Regions from separate parts of the Geodermatophilus sp. FMUSA9-8 genome, predicted to be linked through region 3. Evidence: predicted binding sites of a transcription regulator. Region 3 holds the regulator's gene; each other region holds the start of a gene.
What was found. The regulator LexA, encoded in region 3, represses DNA repair genes until DNA is damaged. The targets are predictions, from matches to a motif close to TCGAACANNTGTTCGA.
Positions count from the first base shown of each region.

Region 1: the regulator LexA is predicted to act here: its motif matches at 2,518-2,533, upstream of ruvC (crossover junction endodeoxyribonuclease RuvC).
Region 2: the regulator LexA is predicted to act here: its motif matches at 4,539-4,554, upstream of WA616_RS11060 (DUF6504 family protein).

Region 1 is NZ_JBAGKE010000004.1:143,744-150,123, forward strand. It holds gene ruvB (Holliday junction branch migration DNA helicase RuvB) at 103-1,227, opposite strand; gene ruvA (Holliday junction branch migration protein RuvA) at 1,301-1,939, opposite strand; gene ruvC (crossover junction endodeoxyribonuclease RuvC) at 1,936-2,502, opposite strand; gene WA616_RS10460 (L,D-transpeptidase family protein) at 2,613-3,512, opposite strand; gene WA616_RS10465 (YebC/PmpR family DNA-binding transcriptional regulator) at 3,640-4,392, opposite strand; gene WA616_RS10470 (hypothetical protein) at 4,517-5,056, opposite strand; gene WA616_RS10475 (glycosyltransferase family 4 protein) at 5,068-6,288, opposite strand; gene WA616_RS10480 (phosphatidylinositol mannoside acyltransferase) at 6,288-6,380, opposite strand, start outside.
Region 2 is NZ_JBAGKE010000004.1:271,537-277,916, reverse strand. It holds gene WA616_RS11085 (glycosyltransferase) at 1-831, opposite strand, end outside; gene WA616_RS11080 (carotenoid biosynthesis protein) at 828-1,634, opposite strand; gene WA616_RS11075 (phytoene desaturase family protein) at 1,631-3,301, opposite strand; gene WA616_RS11070 (GNAT family N-acetyltransferase) at 3,304-3,876, opposite strand; gene WA616_RS11065 (YbaK/EbsC family protein) at 3,890-4,417, opposite strand; gene WA616_RS11060 (DUF6504 family protein) at 4,632-4,952, shown strand; gene WA616_RS11055 (SAV_6107 family HEPN domain-containing protein) at 4,952-5,443, shown strand; gene WA616_RS11050 (DNA polymerase III subunit alpha) at 5,440-6,380, shown strand, end outside.
Region 3 is NZ_JBAGKE010000007.1:227,498-233,877, reverse strand. It holds gene hflX (GTPase HflX) at 1-1,362, shown strand, start outside; gene WA616_RS16170 (phosphatase PAP2 family protein) at 1,486-2,235, shown strand; gene WA616_RS16165 (hypothetical protein) at 2,207-3,295, shown strand; gene lexA (transcriptional repressor LexA) at 3,366-4,169, opposite strand; gene WA616_RS16155 (LysM peptidoglycan-binding domain-containing protein) at 4,462-5,103, shown strand; gene WA616_RS16150 (hypothetical protein) at 5,290-5,964, shown strand.

The DNA of each region.
Region 1 (6,380 bases), on a different contig from region 3:
GTCGGCCGTGGCGCGCGGGCCGGCCCCCGCCGACACCGGGTCGCGGAGCCGGGACCCGTGCGGCCCGGCGAGGGGCCGACTTGCGCGCCAGCGCCGTTGAGTCTAGGCGTCGAAGAGCGGTTCCGACGACGAACCCGGGTCACGCGGGACGGCTGTGACCCCGCCGAGGGGGATCCCGCCGCGGGGCACGGGCCGGCCGAGGTGGCGCCAGGCCGCCTCGGTGGCCACCCGCCCGCGGGGGGTGCGGGCGAGCAGGCCCGCGCGCACGAGGAACGGCTCGCAGACCTCCTCGACGGTGTGCGGCTCCTCCCCCACCGCGACGGCGAGCGTGCTCACGCCGACCGGGCCGCCGTTGAACTTGGTGACCAGCGCCTCGAGCACCGCGCGGTCCAGCCGGTCGAGGCCGAGCTCGTCGACGTCGTAGAGCGCCAGCGCCGCCCGGGCGACGCCGCGGGTGACCCGCCCGTCGGCCTCCACCTCGGCGTAGTCCCGCACCCGCCGCAGCAGCCGGTTGGCGATGCGGGGTGTGCCGCGGGAGCGCCGGGCGATCTCGGCCGACCCGTCGTCGGTGAGCTCGACGCCGAGCAGGTCGGCGCTGCGGGCGAGCACCTGCTGCAGCTCGGCCGGCTCGTAGAACTCCATCTGCCCGACGAAGCCGAACCGGTCGCGCAGCGGCCCGGTGAGCAGGCCGGCCCGCGTGGTGGCGCCGACGAGGGTGAAGGGGTTGATCTCCAGCGGGATGGCGGTGGCGCCGGGCCCCTTGCCGACGACGACGTCGACCCGGAAGTCCTCCATCGCCATGTACAGCAGTTCCTCGGCGGGCCGCGCGATGCGGTGGATCTCGTCGATGAACAGCACGTCGCCGGGGCCGAGGTTGGACAGCATCGCCGCGAGGTCGCCGGAGCGCTCGATCGCCGGGCCGCTGGTGATCTTCACGGCGGTGCCCAGCTCGGAGCCGATGATCAACGCGAGGCTGGTCTTGCCGAGGCCGGGCGGGCCCGACAGCAGCACGTGGTCCGGCGGCCGGCCGCGGCGCTTGGCGCCCTCGAGCACGAGCGCGAGCTGCCGGGCGACCTTGGGCTGGCCGATGAAGTCGGTCAGCGAGTGCGGCCGCAACGCCGACTCGACCACCCGCTCCTCGTCGCCGGCCTGCGGGGAGACGGCGAAGTCGCGGCTGATGCCCGACTCCACCTCCCCGGTCAGCGACCGGTCGAACGGCGAACTCACGCGTCCTCCTCGCTGGCGCTCGTCGGCAGCGTGCGTGGCACTGCTCTGCTCATCGGTTCGCTCGCACGCTCGCTCACGCCCGGCCCAGCAGCTGCAGGGCCTGCCGCAGCAGCGACCCGACGTCGACCCGGCCGGTGGTGGTGAGCTGCTCGTCGGCTACCGGCGCCAGGGCGGTGAGCGCGGTGTCGGCCTCGCGGGTGGACCAGCCGAGCCCGACCAGCGCCGAGGACAGCTGGTCGCGCCACGGCGCCACCGGGGTGATCGGCGCGCCCGCGGCGGCCGGCGCGCCGTCGAGCTGGGTGTCGGTGGTCGTGGTGCCCAGCCGGTCGCGCAGCTCGAGGATCAGCCGCTCGGCGCCCTTCTTCCCGATGCCGGGCACCTGCATGAGCGCCTTGACGTCGGCCATGGAGACGGCGCGGCGGACCTCGCGCGGCGGGTGGATGGCCAGCACCGCCTGCGCCAGCCGCGGCCCGACGCCGTTGGCCGTCTGCAGCAGCTCGAACAGCGAGCGCTCGTCGTCGTCGGCGAAGCCGTAGAGGGTCAGGGAGTCCTCGCGGACGACGAGGCTGGTGGCCAGCCGCGCCTGCTCGCCGACCGTGAGGCGGGCGATGGTGCCGGGCGTGCACTGCACCGACAGGCCGACGCCGCCGACCTCCACCACCGCGCCGTCCGGCCCGACGGCGGCGACCCGGCCGTTCACGCTGGCGATCACCGGGACACCCCCTGCCAGCGCGGCAGCGTGCGCTGCACGACCGGGGCGCCGATGCCGCCGGCGATCGCCGCGACCCGCAGCCGCTGCTGCGCCGGCCCGCGCCACACGTGGCAGACGGCCAGCGCGAGCGCGTCGGCGGCGTCGGCCGGCTTGGGGGCGGCCGCGAGGCCGAGCACCCGGGTGACCATGAGGGTGACCTGCTCCTTGTCCGCGCGGCCGTTGCCGGAGATGGCCGCCTTGACCTCGCTCGGCGTGTGCCAGGCGACCGGGCGGTCGGCCTGCGCCGCGGCGAGGGCCGCCACGCCGGCGGCCTGCGCCGTGCCCGTGGCGGTGCCCTTGTTGTTCTGGGTGAACACGCGCTCGATGGCCACGACGTCGGGCCGGTGCTCGCGCAGCAGCGCCGTCACCTGGGTGTGCAGCTCCAGCAGCCGCAGCTCCAGGTCGAGGTCGGCGGAGCTGCGGATCACGCCCACCCCGACGGCGGCCGGGCGGGCGCCGGGACGGCCGTCGACCACGCCCCACCCGCACCGGGTGAGCCCCGGGTCGATGCCGAGCACGCGCATGCCCGCCCCCTTCCTCCGAACGCCTGTTCGACGCCCACCGTAACGGTCCCCGACGACGGTGCCCCGGCGCAACACGCGGCGCGCACGCCGGCCCGGGCAGGGGCTCCCGCTCAGGCGACGTCGATGGCCACCAGCGGGCCGGCCGCGGGGTCGAGCCACCGCAACAGCGTCTGCAGCCGCCCCCGCTCGACCGCCACGCAGCCCGCGGTGGGCGCGCCGTTCGTCACGTGCAGGAAGAACGCCGAGCCGGCACCCGGCGTCCCGGCGCTGTTGTAGCCGATGACGACGGCGTGGTCGTAGACGGCACCGGCGGCCAGCAGGTTCTCGCCCGCCCGCTCGTCGAACGGGCAGGTGCCCGCGGCGCACCGCGCGTGCCGGTTGTACAGCGGGCTGGCGACGTCGGAGACCCACCAGTCCTCGGCGTCGACCTGCCGGTAGGGCAGGCCGCTGCCGGGGTCGGCGGCGCGGCCGAACGCCTCGGGCAGGGCGAAGGTGCCCGCCGGCGTGCGGGTGGAGCCCTCGCGGGCGGCGCCGATCCCGGCGGACCCGACCCGGGCCGGCCACGGGCCGAGCACCGCCGTCCAGCCGGCGTCGCCGAGCTCCCAGGCGGTGAGCTCGGCGGTGGTGGCGCCGGCGGACGCGGCGACGACGGTGACCACCTGCGCCGCCCCGCCGGCGTCCACGTCGAGCGGGAGGACGCCGGGCACCGGCGGCGCGGGCTCCTCCGCGGCCGGGTCGGCCGGCCCGGGCACCCCGGCGGCGGGCCCGGCCGGCGCGGCGGGCTCCGCGGGCGGCGCGGCCACCGGCTGCGGCACGGCGGTCACGCGGGCCACCTGACCGACGGCGGGCCGCCGCCCCACCGGCTCGGGCGCGGTGTCGGCGGGGAGCACGACGGCGGAGGCCCGGGTCGCCGCGCCGACCGGCTCCGGCGGGGCGATCCCGCCGAGCACCCCGGCCGACAGCAGCAGGACGGTGACCACGCGCGCGGCGCGTGCGCTCGCTCCGGCCACCTGGTCCCCGCGTCCCCGAGGCGCCGCCCACCGCGGCGCGTCGGTTCCATGCTCCGGCCCCGCGGGGCCCGGGCCCCGTCAGCGCCGGGGTGTCCGGGGCGAGTGGGACGGGCGGGACCGCCCGGCCTCATCCGACGTTGGCGAGGACCTCGTCGGGGACGTCGTAGTTGGCGTACACGTTCTGCACGTCGTCGCAGTCCTCGAGCGCGTCGATGAGGCGGAACACCTTGCCGGCGCCCTCCTCGTCGAGCTCGACGGTCACGCTGGGCACGAAGCCGGCCTCGGCCGAGTCGTAGTCGATGCCGGCGTCCTGCAGCGCGGTGCGGACCGCGACCAGGTCGGTGGGCTCGCACACCACCTCGAAGGTGTCACCGAGGTCGCGCACCTCCTCGGCGCCGGCGTCGAGGACGGCCATGAGCACGGTGTCCTCGTCGACGCCGTCGGCCTGCGGCACGACGATGACGCCCTTGCGCGTGAACAGGTAGGACACCGAGCCCGGGTCGGCCATCGAGCCGCCGTTGCGGGTCATCGCGGTGCGCACCTCGGAGGCCGACCGGTTCTTGTTGTCGGTGAGGCACTCGACGAGCACCGCGACGCCGCCGGCCGCGTAGCCCTCGTAGGTGATGGTGAGGTACTCGACGCCGCCGGCCTCGGCACCGGAGCCGCGCTTGACCGCGCGGTCGATGTTGTCGTTGGGCACCGACGACTTCTTCGCCTTCTGGATGGCGTCGTAGAGCGTCGGGTTGCCGGCCGGGTCACCGCCGCCGGTGCGGGCCGCCACCTCGATGTTCTTGATCAGCTTGGCGAACAGCTTGCCGCGCTTGGCGTCGATCGCGGCCTTCTTGTGCTTGGTGGTCGCCCACTTGGAATGGCCGCTCACGGCTGTCCTCCCTCGTCCCGGCGCCCGGCACCGGAGCGCGGGCGGACCCGTCGAGTCTACCGAGCGCGCCGCGGGTGCCGTCCCGCCCGCGGGCGGCGGGAGGCGGGCGCGACGCGGAGGCGCGTCAGCCGCGGGGCGTGCCGGCGCCGAGCGGGACGGCGTCGAGGCCGTCCTCGACGTCGAAGAAGCGGGGCAGCGGACGGTCGGCGTGCAGCCGCAGCACCCGCGGCACCCGGCGCTGGCGCAGCAGGTGGGTGTCGCGGACGGCGTCGTTGTAGAAGCGCCGGGCCAGCGCCATCCGCCCGTCGGCCTCGGCCAGTGCCGCGAGCGTCGCCGCCGGCACGCCGGGGACCTCGTGCGGCAGGGCCCGCACCTCGCGGCCGAGGGCGTTCTCGGCCAGCTCGCGGTCGCCGGTGAGCGGGTGGCGGGCGTCGTGGGCGGCGGTCTTGAGCCGGCCGGCCCGCTCCTCACCGAGCGCGGCGGAGTGCTCCGAGGCGAGGTCGGCGGCGAGGTCCGCGCGCTGCCGGAGCCGGTCGTCGAGCACGGCCCAGGTACGGGCCACGCGGGCCTCCAGGCGGCGCAGGCGGGTGAGCGTCCAGGCGGTCCACGCCAGCAGCAGCGCGACGACCCCCGCGGCGAGGAGCAACCAGGCGTCGGGCGTCACGGACGCCCACGCTAGCGGCGCACGCGCCGCAGCAGGGACGGCAACACCCCGTCCGGGGTGCCCGGCGAGCCGGTGGCGGCGGCCAGGCCGGCGTCGTCGGCGGCGGTCACCTCGCCGGCCCCGGGCGCGGCGACGGTCTCGTAGACGGCGAGCACGCGGCGGGCGACGACCTGCCAGTCGTAGGCGGCCGCGGCCTCCCGCCCGGCGGCCGACAGCGCCCGCCGCCGGTCCGGGTCGCGCAGCAGGGCCGACAGCTCCCGGGCCAGCGCGGGCGCGTCGCCGCGGCGCACCAGGACGCCGGCGTCGCCGTCCTCGAGCACCCGCGCGAACGCGTCGAGGTCGCTGGCCACGATGGGCGCGCCGGCGGCCATCGCCTCGATGAGCACGACGCCGAAGCTCTCCCCCAGCAGGTTCGGCGCGCAGTAGACGTCGACCGAGCGCAGGAACGCCGCCTTGTCGGCCTCCGACAGCTCGCCGAGCAGCGCGACCGAGGGGCGCAGGTCCTCCCCCACGGCCTCGCGCAGCGCGTCGGGGTCGCCGCGGCCGGCGATGAGCAGGCGCGCGCCGGGGTGCTCGGCCACCACGGCGCGCATGGCCTCCAGCAGCACCGGCAGGCCCTTGCGCGGCTCGTCGTAGCGCCCGAGGAAGCCGACGGTCGGGCCGTCGACCCCGCGCGCGGCGCCCGGCAGCGTGGGCCCCTCGGCGAAGAAGGGCACGTGCACGCCGTTCGGGATGATCACCGCGTCGCCGCCGAGGTGCTCGACCTGGACGCGGCGGGCGAAGTCCGACACCGCGATCCGGCCGCTGATCTTCTCCAGCCACGGCCGGACCACCGGACCCCACGCGGCCAGCCACTTGGACCGCACCGTGGCGGCGTGGAAGGTGGCCACGATCGGCCCGGTCGCGATCATGCAGACCAGCAGGCCGATCGACGGCGGCGCGGGGTCGTGCACGTGGACGACGTCGAAGTGGCCCTCGCGCAGCCACCGGCGCACCCGGGCGGCCGAGACCGGGCCGAACTGCACGCTGGCCATCGAGCCGTTGTACGGGATCGGCACGGTCCGCCCGGCCCAGGTGAGCCAGGGGTCGGTCAGCGACTCCTCGCGCTCGGCGGGGGTGAGCACCTCGACGGAGTGGCCGAGCCCGCGCAGGGTCTCGGCGAGGTCGCGCACGTGGTACTGCACCCCGCCGGGCACGTCCCACTGGTAGGGGCAGACGAGGCCGATCCGCATCAGCGCCGCCTCGCGGCCGGCGGGTCGGGCGGGACGTCGGCCCAGATCCGGCCGAGCACGTGCCAGTCCTCAGGGCGGACGGCGAGGTCGTC
Region 2 (6,380 bases), on a different contig from region 3:
CGAGCCGCCGACCGACGCCCACAGCGACTTGCCGTAGCCCTCGCGCATCGCCGCCCAGCCGTCGTACATCCGGCACTCGGCCAGTGCCGCGCCGCTCGCCGGGACCGCGCGTCCGCCCGAGCGCTTGACCGCCCGGGCCAGCGCGACGTCCTCCACCACCTCGTCGCGCACCGCCGCGTGCCCGCGGGCGCGCAGGTACCCGCGCCGGGTGAGCGCGAGGAACTGGCCGTTGGCGGCGGTCAGCGACGGCCGCGGCGAGCGCTCGGCGGCCCGCAGCGGCAGCGTCGTCATCCACAGCCACGGCGACAGCGGCTGCACCAGGCGCTCGGCGAGCGTGCCGGCCACCGGCCGCGGCCACGGCGAGACCAGGTCGAGGTCGTGCGCGTCGAGCAGCGCCACGGCGGCGGCGACGGCGTCGGGGGCGAGTCGCACGTCGGCGTCGACGAAGACGAGGTAGCCGTCCTCGCGCATCGTCTGCGCGCCCACCCAGCAGGCGTGCGGCTTGCCCAGCCACCCGGCGGGGAGGTCGCCCGCCGGCACGAGCTCGACCCGGGGGTCGCCGACCTCGCGCACCCGGGCGGCCGTGCCGTCGGTGGAGCCGTCGTCGACCACCACCACCCGCAGGCCGGGCACCCCGCGCGAGGCCAGCACCGCGGCCAGGCAGGCGCCGACCTGCGCCTCCTCGTCGCGCACCGGCACGACGACGGTGACCGGCCGGGTCACCTCCGGCGGGCGGGCCGGCGCGCGCCGCAGCAGGACGGCGTTCACGGCCGCGTGCGCGGCGCCGGCGACGGCCAGGCCGGACAGCGCCCGGACGGCCGCGCCGCTCACCGCCGGCGGGCCTGCACGGCGAGGACGGCGGCGACGACCGCCGTCAGCCCCGCGCCCCAGGCCGCCGACCCGGGCAGGTCCAGCCACAGCGCGTGGGCGAGCGCCCCGCCGGCGACCATCCAGCCGATCACCAGCAGCGGGGCGGCGTCCGCGCGCGCCCCGCCGGGGGCCGCGGTGCGCGCGACCACCAGCTCCAGCACGGCCATGAGCACCAGCCCTGCGAGCAGCCAGCCGCCGAGGTTGGTCAGCGGCACCGTGTCGATGCCGGGCAGCCCGGGGGTGGGCTCCGCCCAGGTCCAGTAGCCGGCCTGCACCAGCTGCGGGTCGAGCACCACGTCCCACCCGGCGAACACCGCCGCTGCGACGGCGACCCGCGCGGCCCGCCGCCGGCCCGGGCGCACCCGGCGGGTGAGCAGCTCGGCGAGCACCCGGCTCGGCCAGGCCATCATCAGCCAGGCCAGCGGCACGAGGAACGGGACGCCGAGCAGCGTCGGGCCCAGGACGTCGCTGTAGGTGTAGGGCCCGTAGGGGTACCCGGTTGCCAGCCCGACGGCCTCGAAGGCGACCGAGGTGAGCGCGACCAGGACGAGGACCGCGGCCCCGGTGCGGGCGCCGTGCGCGACGGCGGCTGCGGTGACCGAGACGCCCGAGCCGAGCAGCACGATCGTCCAGGACACCGCGTCGCGGGCGGTGCCGTCGGTGAGCGGGTAGGCGATCGCGGCCAGCACCAGCAGGACGGCGAGGACCAGCGGCACCCGCGCCGGGGCGCCGGCCCGCCGCACGGCCGCCGTCGCGGCGCTCACCGCACCGCCCGCAGCAGCCGGCCGGCCGCTCCCTGCACGCGGGCGCGGGTGCGGGTGAGGAGGCCGCGGTCGGCGAGCACCGCGCGCGCCGCCGTCCGGCCGGAGTTGCCCGACACCCCGCCGCCGGGGTGCGTGGAGGCGCCGGCCAGGTAGAGGCCGGCCAGGCCGGGGACGCGGTAGCCCGACAGCGCCGGCGTCGGCCGGAAGGCGAACATGCTGGCCAGGCCCATCTCCACGTGCATGACGTTGCCCCGCAGCAGGGACAGCTCGCGCTCCAGCAACAGCGGCGTCTGCACGTACACGTCCTGCACGGAGGCGGCGAAGCCGGGCGCGAACCGGTCGACGGCGTCGACCAGCCGCTGTGCCTCTCCCGCGGCGAGGGCGTCCCAGTCGCCGCCGTCGGCGAGGTCGTAGGGGTACCACTGCCCCCAGATCGTGACGACGTGCCGCCCGGGCGGGGCGAGGGTCCCGTCGCTCGCGGAGAACGACATCGCCAGCGGCACCGGCTCGCGCGGCAGCCGGCCGGCCAGCCAGTCGCCGTGCGCGGCGGCGAGCTGCGCGCGGTCGGTGCACAGCAGCTGCAGGCCCTGCGCGGACACCGCCGGGTCGACGCCGGGGTAGTGCGGGACCGCGTCGGTGAGACAGCGCAGCACCAGACCGAAGCCGTTGCCCACCGGCGGGGCGGCGTCGGCCAGCGCCGGAGGTGCGGAGTCCCCGGCGAGGTCGCGGGTGGCCAGCACGTGGCAGGCGGCGACGACGACCGGCGCCTCGATCCGCCGCCCGGACACCGTCTCGACGCCGGTCACCCGGTCGCCGTCGACCAGCAGCCGCGCGGCGCCGTCGCCGAGGGTGACCCGCCCGCCGTCGGACTCCAGCCGGGCGCGCAGCGCCGCCGTCAGCCCGCCCGAGCCGCCCACCGGGTGGCCCGGCGGGGTGTCGTGCAGCAGCGCCACCCAGGCGACCATCGCCGCGGTGCCGGGCTCGCTCATCGGCGGGCCGGACTGCGCGCCGAACCAGGCCAGCGCCGCCTTGAGCCGTTCGCTGCCGAACCAGCGGTCGAGCAGGGCGTCGCCGGAGCCGAGGAAGTCGACGGCGAGGTCGCCGCCGGGGGTGCGCGGGTTGCCGCCGGTGGGCGCCCCGAGCGGCCAGAACGCGCGGGCCAGGCCCAGCGGGGTGGGACGGCGGCCGAAGGAGTCGACGACGGCGCGGCTGCGCGGCCCCCACACCCCGACGAAGCGGCGGTAGGCGTCGGCGTCGGCCTGCCCGCAGGCGGCGGCGATCGAGGCGCAGGTGGCGTCGAGGTCGACGGAGAACACGAGCGGCCGGCCGTCGGGGCCCGGGTCGCCGGGGGAGGGCGCGGGCGCGAAGCCCCACGGGTCGCAGTCGACGTAGGTCAGCCCGTGGGCGGCGAGGTCGAGCTCCTCGACGACCCCGCTGTGCCGGACGATCACGTGCGCGCTGGAGCCGCGGTCGACCCGCACCCCCGGCCAGCGCTCGACGGTGGACACCGCGCCGCCGAGGACGTCGTCGCGCTCGACGACCTCGACGGTCAGCCCCTCGCGGGCCAGGTAGCAGGCGGCGACGAGCCCGTTGTGGCCCGCGCCGACGACGACGGCGTCGACCCCGCGGCCGGCGGCCCGGCCGGCGGCCCGGTCGGGTCCCGGCACGCTCAGCGGCGCGCCGGCTGCAGCGGCAGCCGGGCGCCGAGGATGGCGAAGGGCCGCGCGTCGCCGGGGAAGTGGTGGCCGCGGGCGAGGTCGACGAAGCCGTCGGCGTGGTACAGCCGGAAGGCCTTGGTGTCGGCGTCGGGCGTGGACAGCAGCGCGGCCGGCGCGTCGACGCCCTCGACCAGCGCGTGCAGCAGCCGCCGGCCCAGGCCCCGGCTCTGCGTCTCGGGGTGCACGTGCAGCTCGCAGACCTCGAAGGCGCCCGGCAGCCAGCGCTTGGCGGTGCGCCGGTCGAGCGCCGCGCGCACCTGGTCGTGCCACCACTGGCCCGGGGCGACGAGGTAGCCGTAGCCGAAGCCGACGAGCTGCTCGCCGTCGGGCGTGGGCGCGAACCCGCCGACGGCGCGGAAGCCCGGGCGCTCGGTGTGCTGGACGGCGTACCCGTAGCGGCCGGCCACCACCGAGGCGTCGTAGCCCATGGCCGCGCCGTAGATGGCCAGCGCCTCGTGCATGTGGTCGCGCAGCCAGCCGGCGGGCAGCTCGGTCACCCGGGCGGCGGGCGTCGTGCCGGTCACGGTCTCTCCTCGCTCACTGACCCACCGCGCCCGCGGGGGTCTGCAGGGTCTCCTGCGGGCCGTCGCCGACCTCGGCGGCGGTGCCGCCCGTCAGGCGCAGCAGCTCGTCGTAGGTGGTGGGGAAGACCGCCGACGGGTGTCCCGCGGCGGCCCAGACGCGCTCGTGCCGGGCCAGCTCGACGTCGACGAGCGTGCCGATCGGCTCGGGGTGGCCGATCGGGGCGACCCCGCCGATGGGCTGGCCGGTGTGCGCGCGGACGAAGTCGGCCGACGCGCGCTCGACGCGGGGCACGCCGAGCAGGGTGGCCACCTTCGCCGTGTCGACCCGGTGGGCGCCGCTGGTGAGCACGAGCAGCGGCAGGCCGCCGACGTCGAACACGAGGCTGCTGGCGATCGCCCCGACCGGCACGCCCAGCCCGGCGGCGGCGTCGGCCGCGGTGCGCGCCCCGGCGGGGACCTCGCGCACCTCCCCGGCGGCGCCGGCCGCGGCGAGCAGCCCGGCGATCGCTGCCACCCGGGGGTGGGCGGCGGGTCGGGTCATGGCGGCGATCCTGCCACCGCTGTCACACCCCCGCCGTACCGTCCGGCGCGCGGACGGGGAGTCCCCCGGCCGGGCGCGTCCGGCTTGACGCGACCGGCGGGGTCGGGTCTACTCGAACTGTTCGAACAGACGTTCGAACGGGTCGAGCACCGCCCCGGGACTTCCCCGCCCGGGCGGGAGGCAGGCCGTCAGCGGCGCGGGGTGGGGAGTCGTCATGAGCCGGGTGCTGGGTGACGTCGGCGAGCAGGTCGGCGAGGAGGTGCGGGTCGAGCGCGGGCCGCTCGGGCCGGCGCAGTTCTGGCGCGGGCAGGGCCGCTACGTCGTCGGCGAGCTGCTCGACTCGTGGGTGGAGACCGCGCCCTGGTGGCAGCGGACCGCCGCCGGCGGCGCCTCGGCCGACCTCGTCGCCCCGCGCGAGGTGTACCGGGTCGAGGCGGTGCGGGCCGGGCGCTCGCGGATGAGCTTCGCCGGCGTCTACGACCTGTGCTGGGACGCGGCGGACAACCGCTGGTCGCTCGTGCGGGTGCACGACTGATGGGCGCCGCGCACGCCATGACCTACGACGGGACCGGCCAGCTGCCCCTCCCGCCGCCGCTGCCCGCGGCGACGGCGCAGCTGCTCGACCAGGCCACCCGGGCCCTGGCGGAGGCCTCCCGCGCCGCCGACGCGCGGGACCGCTACGCCACCGCCCACCTCGCCGCGCTGCGCGCCGCCGCCGCGGTGCTCTCGGCCCGCACCCGGCCCGAGAGCGGCCGCCGCCGGCCGCGCAGCGCCTGGGTGCTGCTCGAGCAGGTCGCCCCCGAGCTGGGGGAGTGGGCCACCTTCTTCGCCGCCGGCGCGGCCAAGCGGGCCGCGGCCGAGGCCGGGCTGTCCCGCGCGGTCACCGAGCGCGAGGCCGACGACCTGGTCCGCGACTCCGGCGCCTTCCTCGCCGTGGTCGAGGAGGTGCTGGCCCGCACGCCGGAGCCGGCGCCCCGGCCCCGGCTGGTCGGCGGCACCGCCCACCGTCCCGCGCGCGGGCGGTGAGCGGCGACCCCTTCGTCCACCTGCACGTCGCCTCCGGGTACTCCCTGCGCCACGGGGCCAACCACCCCGCCGACCTCGTGGCCCGCGCCGCCGAGCACGGCATGGGTGCGCTGGCCCTGACCGACCGCGACGGCCTCTACGGGGCGGTCAAGTTCGCGCAGGCCTGCCGGTCGGCGGGGGTGCGCCCGCTGTTCGGGGTCGACCTCGCGGTCGCCCCGGCGGTGGACACCACGGTGCCGCCGGCGCTGGCGCGCGTGCTGGGTGAGGACGACGAGCTGGCGGCCCGGCGCGCGGGTGGACGTGGTGCGGGCGCGGGTGGGCGCGGTACGGGTGGGGTGGCGCCGGTGCGGCGCAGCCCGGTGCGCGGCGGGGCGAGCGTCGACCCGCGGCTGCCGCGGGTCACCTTCCTCGCCCGCGACGGCGCGGGCTGGCGGTCGCTGTGCCGGCTGACCAGCGCCACGCACCTGCGCGGCACCCGCGGCGAGCCGGTCGCCTCGCTGGCGCTGGCCGCCGAGCACGCGCCCGGCCTGGTCGCGGTGCTCGGTCCCGACTCGCCGGTGGGCCGCGCGCTGGCGGCCGGGCGGGCCGACGTCGCCTCCGCGCGGCTGGACGCCTGGCGGTCGGTGTTCGGCCCCGGGTCGCTGGTGGTCGAGCTGGTGCACCACCGCGGCCGCGGCGACCGGCTGCGCGCCCAGCGGCTGATGCGCTTCGCCGCCGAGGAGGGCGTGCCGGTGGTGCTGAGCAACGCCGTCCGCTACGTCGACGCCATCGACGCGCCCACCGCCGACGTCCTCGACGCCTCCCGGCGGCTGGTCGCGCTCGACGCCCGGCACGTCGACCGGCGCACCGCCGAGGGCTACCTCAAGTCGGGCAAGGAGATGGCCGAGGTCGCCGAGGAGATCGCCGGACCCGACCGCGACGCGGCGCTGCGGCTGCT
Region 3 (6,380 bases):
TCCTACGACCTCGAGGCGCGTGGCGCGCTGCGCCGCGTGGCGGGCCTGTCCACCGAGCTCGCCGACGTCAGCGAGGTCGAGTACCGGCAGCTGCGCCTCGAGCGCGTGGTGCTCGTGGGCGTCTGGACCGAGGGCACCCAGGCCGACGCCGACCGCTCGCTGGCCGAGCTGGCCGCGCTCGCCGAGACGGCGGGCTCGGAGGTGCTCGAGGCCGTGAGCCAGCGGCGCGACAAGCCCGACGCCGGCACCTACGTGGGCTCGGGCAAGGCCGCCGAGATCCGCGACATCGTGGCCGCGACCGGCGCCGACACCGTCATCGCCGACGGCGAGCTGACCCCCGGCCAGCTCAACGCGCTGGAGAAGATCCTCAAGGTGAAGGTGGTCGACCGGACCGCGCTGATCCTCGACATCTTCGCCCAGCACGCCACCAGCCGGGAGGGCAAGGCCCAGGTCGAGCTGGCGCAGATGCAGTACATGCTGCCGCGCCTGCGCGGCTGGGGTGAGTCGCTGTCCCGCCAGGCCGGTGGCCGCGTCGCCGGTGGTGGCGGCATCGGTACCCGCGGTCCCGGTGAGACGAAGATCGAGACCGACCGCCGGCGGATCCGCGCGCGGGTGAGCAAGCTGCGCCGCGAGATCGCCGGCATGGCCACCGCGCGCGCCACCCAGCGCTCGGCCCGCGGCCGCAACGCCGTCCCGAGCGTGGCGATCGCCGGCTACACCAACGCCGGCAAGTCGAGCCTGCTCAACCGGCTGACCGGGGCGGGCGTGCTGGTGGAGGACGCGCTGTTCGCCACCCTCGACCCGACGGTGCGCCGGGCCCAGTCGCCCGACGGCCGCGAGTACACGCTCACCGACACCGTCGGGTTCGTGCGGCACCTGCCCCACCAGCTCGTCGACGCGTTCCGGTCGACGCTGGAGGAGGTGGCCGGCGCCGACCTGCTGCTGCACGTGGTCGACGGCTCCGACCCCGACCCGCTCGGCCAGATCGACGCGGTGCACGTGGTGCTGCGCGAGATCGACGCCGCCGCGGTGCCGGAGTTGATCGTCGTCAACAAGGTCGACGCCATGACCGAGGACGACGTGCTCACCCTCCGTCAGGCGCTGCCCGGCGCGGTGTGGGTCTCCGCGCGCACCGGCGAGGGCATCGAGAAGCTCCGCGAGATCGTGTCGGCGCGGCTGCCGCACCCCGACGTCGAGGTCGAGGTGCTGGTGCCCTACGACCGGGGCGACCTGGTGGCCCGGGTGCACCGCGACGGCGAGGTGCTCAGCGAGCTGCACGAGGCGGCCGGCACCCGGCTGACCGCCCGCGTCGACGGGGGCCTGGCCGCGGCGCTCGAGCGGTTCGCCGTCCCCGTCGCCTGACCGCTCCTCCCGCGTCCCCTCCCGGCGTCCGCCCGGGTGTCCGGCCCCCGCCGGTCACCCGGGCGGCTCGCCGTCCCCCGTTCGGGAGGTCACGGGCGGGTCACGGGCCGGTACCGTGACGACGTGACCAGCGGCCGTGTCATGAGCGGCGCCGTGCGGGGCGGGACGCCGGCCGACGGCGACGCGTCCGTGCCGCCGCCCGCCGTGCGCGCGGGCCGGCCGCCGTGGTGGCTGCTGCTGGTCGCGTTCGCCGTGACGGTCGCGGTCACCGCCGACCTGCTCAGCCGCGGCGTCCTCGAGCGGCTGGACCTGCAGGTCTCGGAGGTCGTGAGCAGTTGGGACCTGCGGGACTCGCCGGCCTACTGGCCGGTCTGGGTGGTCACCCAGGTCGGCGGCCGCGGCACCATCCTCATCGTCTTCGCCGGGCTGGTGGCCTGGCTGTGCGTGCGCGGGCGCACCCTGCTGCCCCTGGTCCGGGTGCTCACCGCGCTGGTCCTGCTCACCGTCGTGGTCTACGCCTTCAAGTTCGGCACCGGCCGGACCGCCCCCGCCTACCCGGGGTCCTTCTTCCACCGCGACGGCGCCAGCTACCCCTCCGGGCACGTGGCCAACGCCGTGCTCATGTGGGGCGTCGCGCGCTGGCAGGCCGCCGAGTACGCCCTGCCCCCGCGCGTGCAGACGCTGCTGTGGTGGCTCGCCGTCGTCGGCCCGGTCGCCACCGGGATCGCGATGGTGTCGCTGGACTTCCACTGGGTCACCGACGCGGTCGTCGGCGCGGCCGTCGGGCTGCTCCTGCTGGGCGTGGTGCACGCACTCGACGCATCCGTCCTGTCACGCTGGGCGAGTGCCCGAGCCGGCCGTCCTCCCGCCTAGCGCGACCGCGCGCGCGGGACGGGCATCGGCCGCTGTCCTCGCGCCGGCCCTCGCGCTCGCCCTGCTGCCCGCGCTGCTCGCGGCTCCGGCCCGCGCGGAGGAGACGGCCGCGCCGTCGGTGCGCTGTCAGGTGACCGATCCGCGGCTGGCCGAGCTGTCCGGGCTCGTCGACGTCGGCGAGCGGATGCTGGCCATCCCCGACGGCGGGGACCAGGTGAGCGTCGCCGTCCTCGACGGCGGGTGCCAGGTCGTCGACGTGACCACCGCGCCGCTGGACCCCTACGACCCCGAGGACCTCGGCGTCGGCGCCGACGGCACCGTGTGGCTCGCCGACACCGGCGACAACAACGCCACCCGGGCGACCGTCGCGCTCATCGCGCTGCGCCCCGACGGCGGCACGGCGCTGTACCGGCTCACCTACCCCGACGGGCCGCACGACGCCGAGGCGCTGCTCGTGGCCCCCGACGGGACGCCGTACATCGTGACCAAGGAGGTGCTGGGCGCGAGCCACGTCTACCGCCCCGCGGCGCCGCTGGTCGACGGCGGCACGGTCGCGCTGGCCGACGTCGGGACGGTGACCTTCACCCTGACCGGCACGCCGGGCGGGCCGGTCGGCCGCGCGGGACAGCTGCTGGTGACCGGTGGCGCGGTGGCGCGCGACGGCAGCCGCATCGCGCTGCGCACCTACACCGACGCCTACGTCTGGCCGCTCGCCGGCTCCGACGTCCCGGCCGCGCTCGCCGGCGAGCCGGTGCGGGTGGCGCTCCCCGACGCGCCGCAGGGGGAGGCGGTGTCCTTCACCGCCGACGGCGGCGCGCTGCTGGTGGCGGGAGAGGGCCTGCCCGGGGACGTCACGCTCGTGCCCGTCCCCGCGGGGACGGCGGCACCCGCGACGCCCGCGTCGACCGCTGCCGGGCCGTCGGGCCTGCTCGACGGCGGCGACGACGGCACGCCCCCGCTGGCCGCGGGGCTGCTCGCCGCCACGGTGGCCACCCTGCTCGTGTGGCTCGCCGGGCGGCTGCGCCGGCGGCGCTCGGCCGGCCAGCCGCCCGCCGCCTGACGCGACCGCCCGCGGGTCGTCCCGGACCCGCCCGGGGTCCGGCGCGCGGGCCGGACCCCGGGAGCTGTCGTCAGACCCGGCGCAGGACGGTGACCACCCGGCCGAGGATGGTCGCCTCGTCGCCCGGGATGGGCTCGTACGCCGGGTTGTGCGGCAGCAGCCACACGTGCCCGTCGCGCCGCTTGTAGGTCTTCACCGTGGCCTCGCCGTCGAGCATCGCGGCCACGATCTCGCCGTTCTCCGCGGTCGGCTGCTGGCGCACGACGACCCAGTCGCCGTCGCAGATGGCCGCGTCGACCATCGAGTCACCGGCGACCTTGAGCATGAACAGCGTGCCGTCGCCGACGAGCTCGCGCGGCAGCGGGAAGACGTCCTCGACCGCCTGCTCGGCCAGCACCGGGCCACCGGCGGCGATCCGGCCGACCAGCGGGACGTAGGTGGGGGCGGCCGTGCCGTCGGCGGCCGGGGCGGCCGGCGCCGACTCGGCGGCGGTGTCGCCGGGCAGCCGGACGTCCAGCGCGCGGGGGCGGTTCGGATCGCGCCGCAGCCAGCCCTTCTTCTGCAGCACCGACAGCTGGTGGGCGACCGACGACGCCGACGACAGGCCGACCGCCTCGCCGATCTCCCGGACCGAGGGCGGGTAGCCGCGGCGCTCGATCGAGTCGCGGATGACCTCGAGGACCCGGCGCTGGCGCTGGGTGAGCCCGTCGCCGGCCTCGGCCCGGTCGGGGAAGGTGCGCACCGCGGCGGTGCCCGTGGCGGTGGCGGCGCCCCCGGCGTCCGCTCCCCGCCGGGCGGCCGGGCGGCGGGAGGCCGTGGTGCCTCGCGCCGTCTCGCCGTCCGTGCGCCGGCCGGTCCCGCTCGTGCCCGCCACGTCTCCTCCTCGCCGGCCGCGTGCCGCGACCTGGTCTCCTGCCCGGGTGCCGTGCCGCCCGGGCGGCCGCCCGGCTCCCGGGTGGACCGGGAGGGAGCGGACGGACGTCCCGCGGGGGACACCGGACGGACGGGGTGCTGGTCGGACCGTAGCGCCTCGGGGCCGCCACTTCAAACGTGTGTTCGAAACACCCGCGGTGTCGTGTCGACCTCGTCGGGGGCATGCGGTAGACATCGCACAGACGTTCGAATCGAACGCGTGTTCGAGGGCGGTCGACGAGGAGGAGCGGGTCATGGGCGGCGTGCGGCAGGCAGTGCTCGAGTTCGACGCGGCGGTGCGGGTGCCGTGGCGGCCGCTCCTCGACGAGCGGGCACCGGCGCCCGCGGCCCGCCGGACGCCGCCGCGCCGGCCCGCCGGCGCCGTGGGGGAGGCGGGCGCGCTGCCGGGCTCCGGTCCGCGCGTGGCCGGTCACCTGCGCCCGGTGCCCGACCGGCCGGCCGCCGCGGCGCCGCGGGCCACGGGTCCCTCCGCCGGTCCGGCCGCCGAGGCGCCGCGCACCCGGCGCGACCCGGCGCGGCCCGGCGGCCGCCCGTTGCGCGCCGAGCCCGCGCGGGGGTCCGGCCGCCGTCCGGCCGCGCCCGCCCCGGTGCCGGTCCGGCTGACCGGCCGCGGGCGGCGGCTCGTCGCTGTCCTCGTGCTCGCCGCCGGGGTGGGCGGCGCGGTGCTGGGCCGGGAGGTCCTCGCGCCCGACGAGGGGCTGCAGCTGGCCGCCGGCAGCAGCGTCGTGGTGGGGGAGGGCGACACCGTGTGGTCGATCGCCGCGGAGGTCGCCCGCGACGACCAGGACGTGCGCGCCGTCGTCGACGCGATCGAGGCGCTCAACGACCTCGAGGGCTCCGTCGTCGAGGTCGGCCAGGTGCTCCGGCTGCCCTGAGCCGGGTCCCGGGTGCTGAGGCCGCTGTCGCTGCGGTGTCGGTGTCGCTGCGGTGTCGGTGTCGGAGTCGGTGTCGGTGTCGGTGCGGAGGTCGGAGAAGTGACGAGAAGCGCGGCGCGAGTTCGTCAACGATCGGCCCCCGGTCGGTCACCCGCCGAGGTCGGATCGGCACCTACGGTCAGGAGCGTGTCAGCAGCCGTGAACAGCAGGGCCGCGGTGTCCTTCGGGTCCCCGCAGGACGTCGAGGTGCTCGTCGAGGGCGCCTGGGTGCCGGGCGCGATGCTCGGCTGGCGGCACGACGCGACGGGCGCGTGCGAGGCCTGGGTACGACTGCGGGCCGACGTGCCCGGGGTCGTCGAGGGCGCCGGCACGTGGGTCGGCCTGGTCGACGTGCGGCTGCCCGAGCGCCACCTCGCGCTCGCCCCCGCTCCCGCCCCGGAGCCCGTCCTCGACCAGGGGTCCGGCGCGCCGGCCGGCGGGCGCCGCGCGTCCCGTGCGTCGCGCCGGTCCCGGCGGCACGGCGGCGACGTCACCGCCGAGCAGCCCGCCGTCGGCGCCGCCGGCGCCGGCCGCCACCGCGCGCCGGCCGAGGCCGTCCCCGGCCGGCACCGCGCGCTCACGACGGAGATGCCGGCGGTCGTCGTGGACGCCGCCGCCACCCCTGCCGAGCCCCTCGCCGCGGCTCTGGCCGCGATCCCGGTCGCGGCCCCCGCCACGGCGGCCCCGGTCGGTGACGCGACCGTCGTCGCCCCCGCGGTGCGCCTGCCCGCGCCCGAGCCCGACCTGCTCACCCGCCCCATCCGGCTCGGCGACCTCGCGCCGAACCCCCGCGGCGGCCGCCCGGCGGTCCCCACCGCCTGAGGCGCTCCTCCCGCCGGGATGTCCCGCGGGGGCCGGTCCGGCCGGCTTCCGCGTCCCTCACGCGTGCCCGGAGGCAGTGCCCGGAGCAGCGCCCGGAGGCAGTGCCCCGGCCGTCGCGTGTACGCCACCTCCCGGTGTCGCGCGCGCCGACACGCGCGGCGCCGCGGCGTGTCGTGTGACGGGTGGGAGAACTGCTCGCGCCTGGTCACCAGTGGGTCACGGTCCCATCGCGCGGGAAGAGACACGCCCGGCGTCGTCTTGCAGATGTAGTGGAGGGCGGCCTACTGTCCCCCTACATCTAGTAGTTGCACCGATGGAAGTCCTCCACAGCTCGTCCTCAGGTCTTCCCCGGCGTCTCCACCGGATGTCCCCAGAGGGGTCCACAGCCCGACCGTCCGCGGAGGAGGTGAACCGCA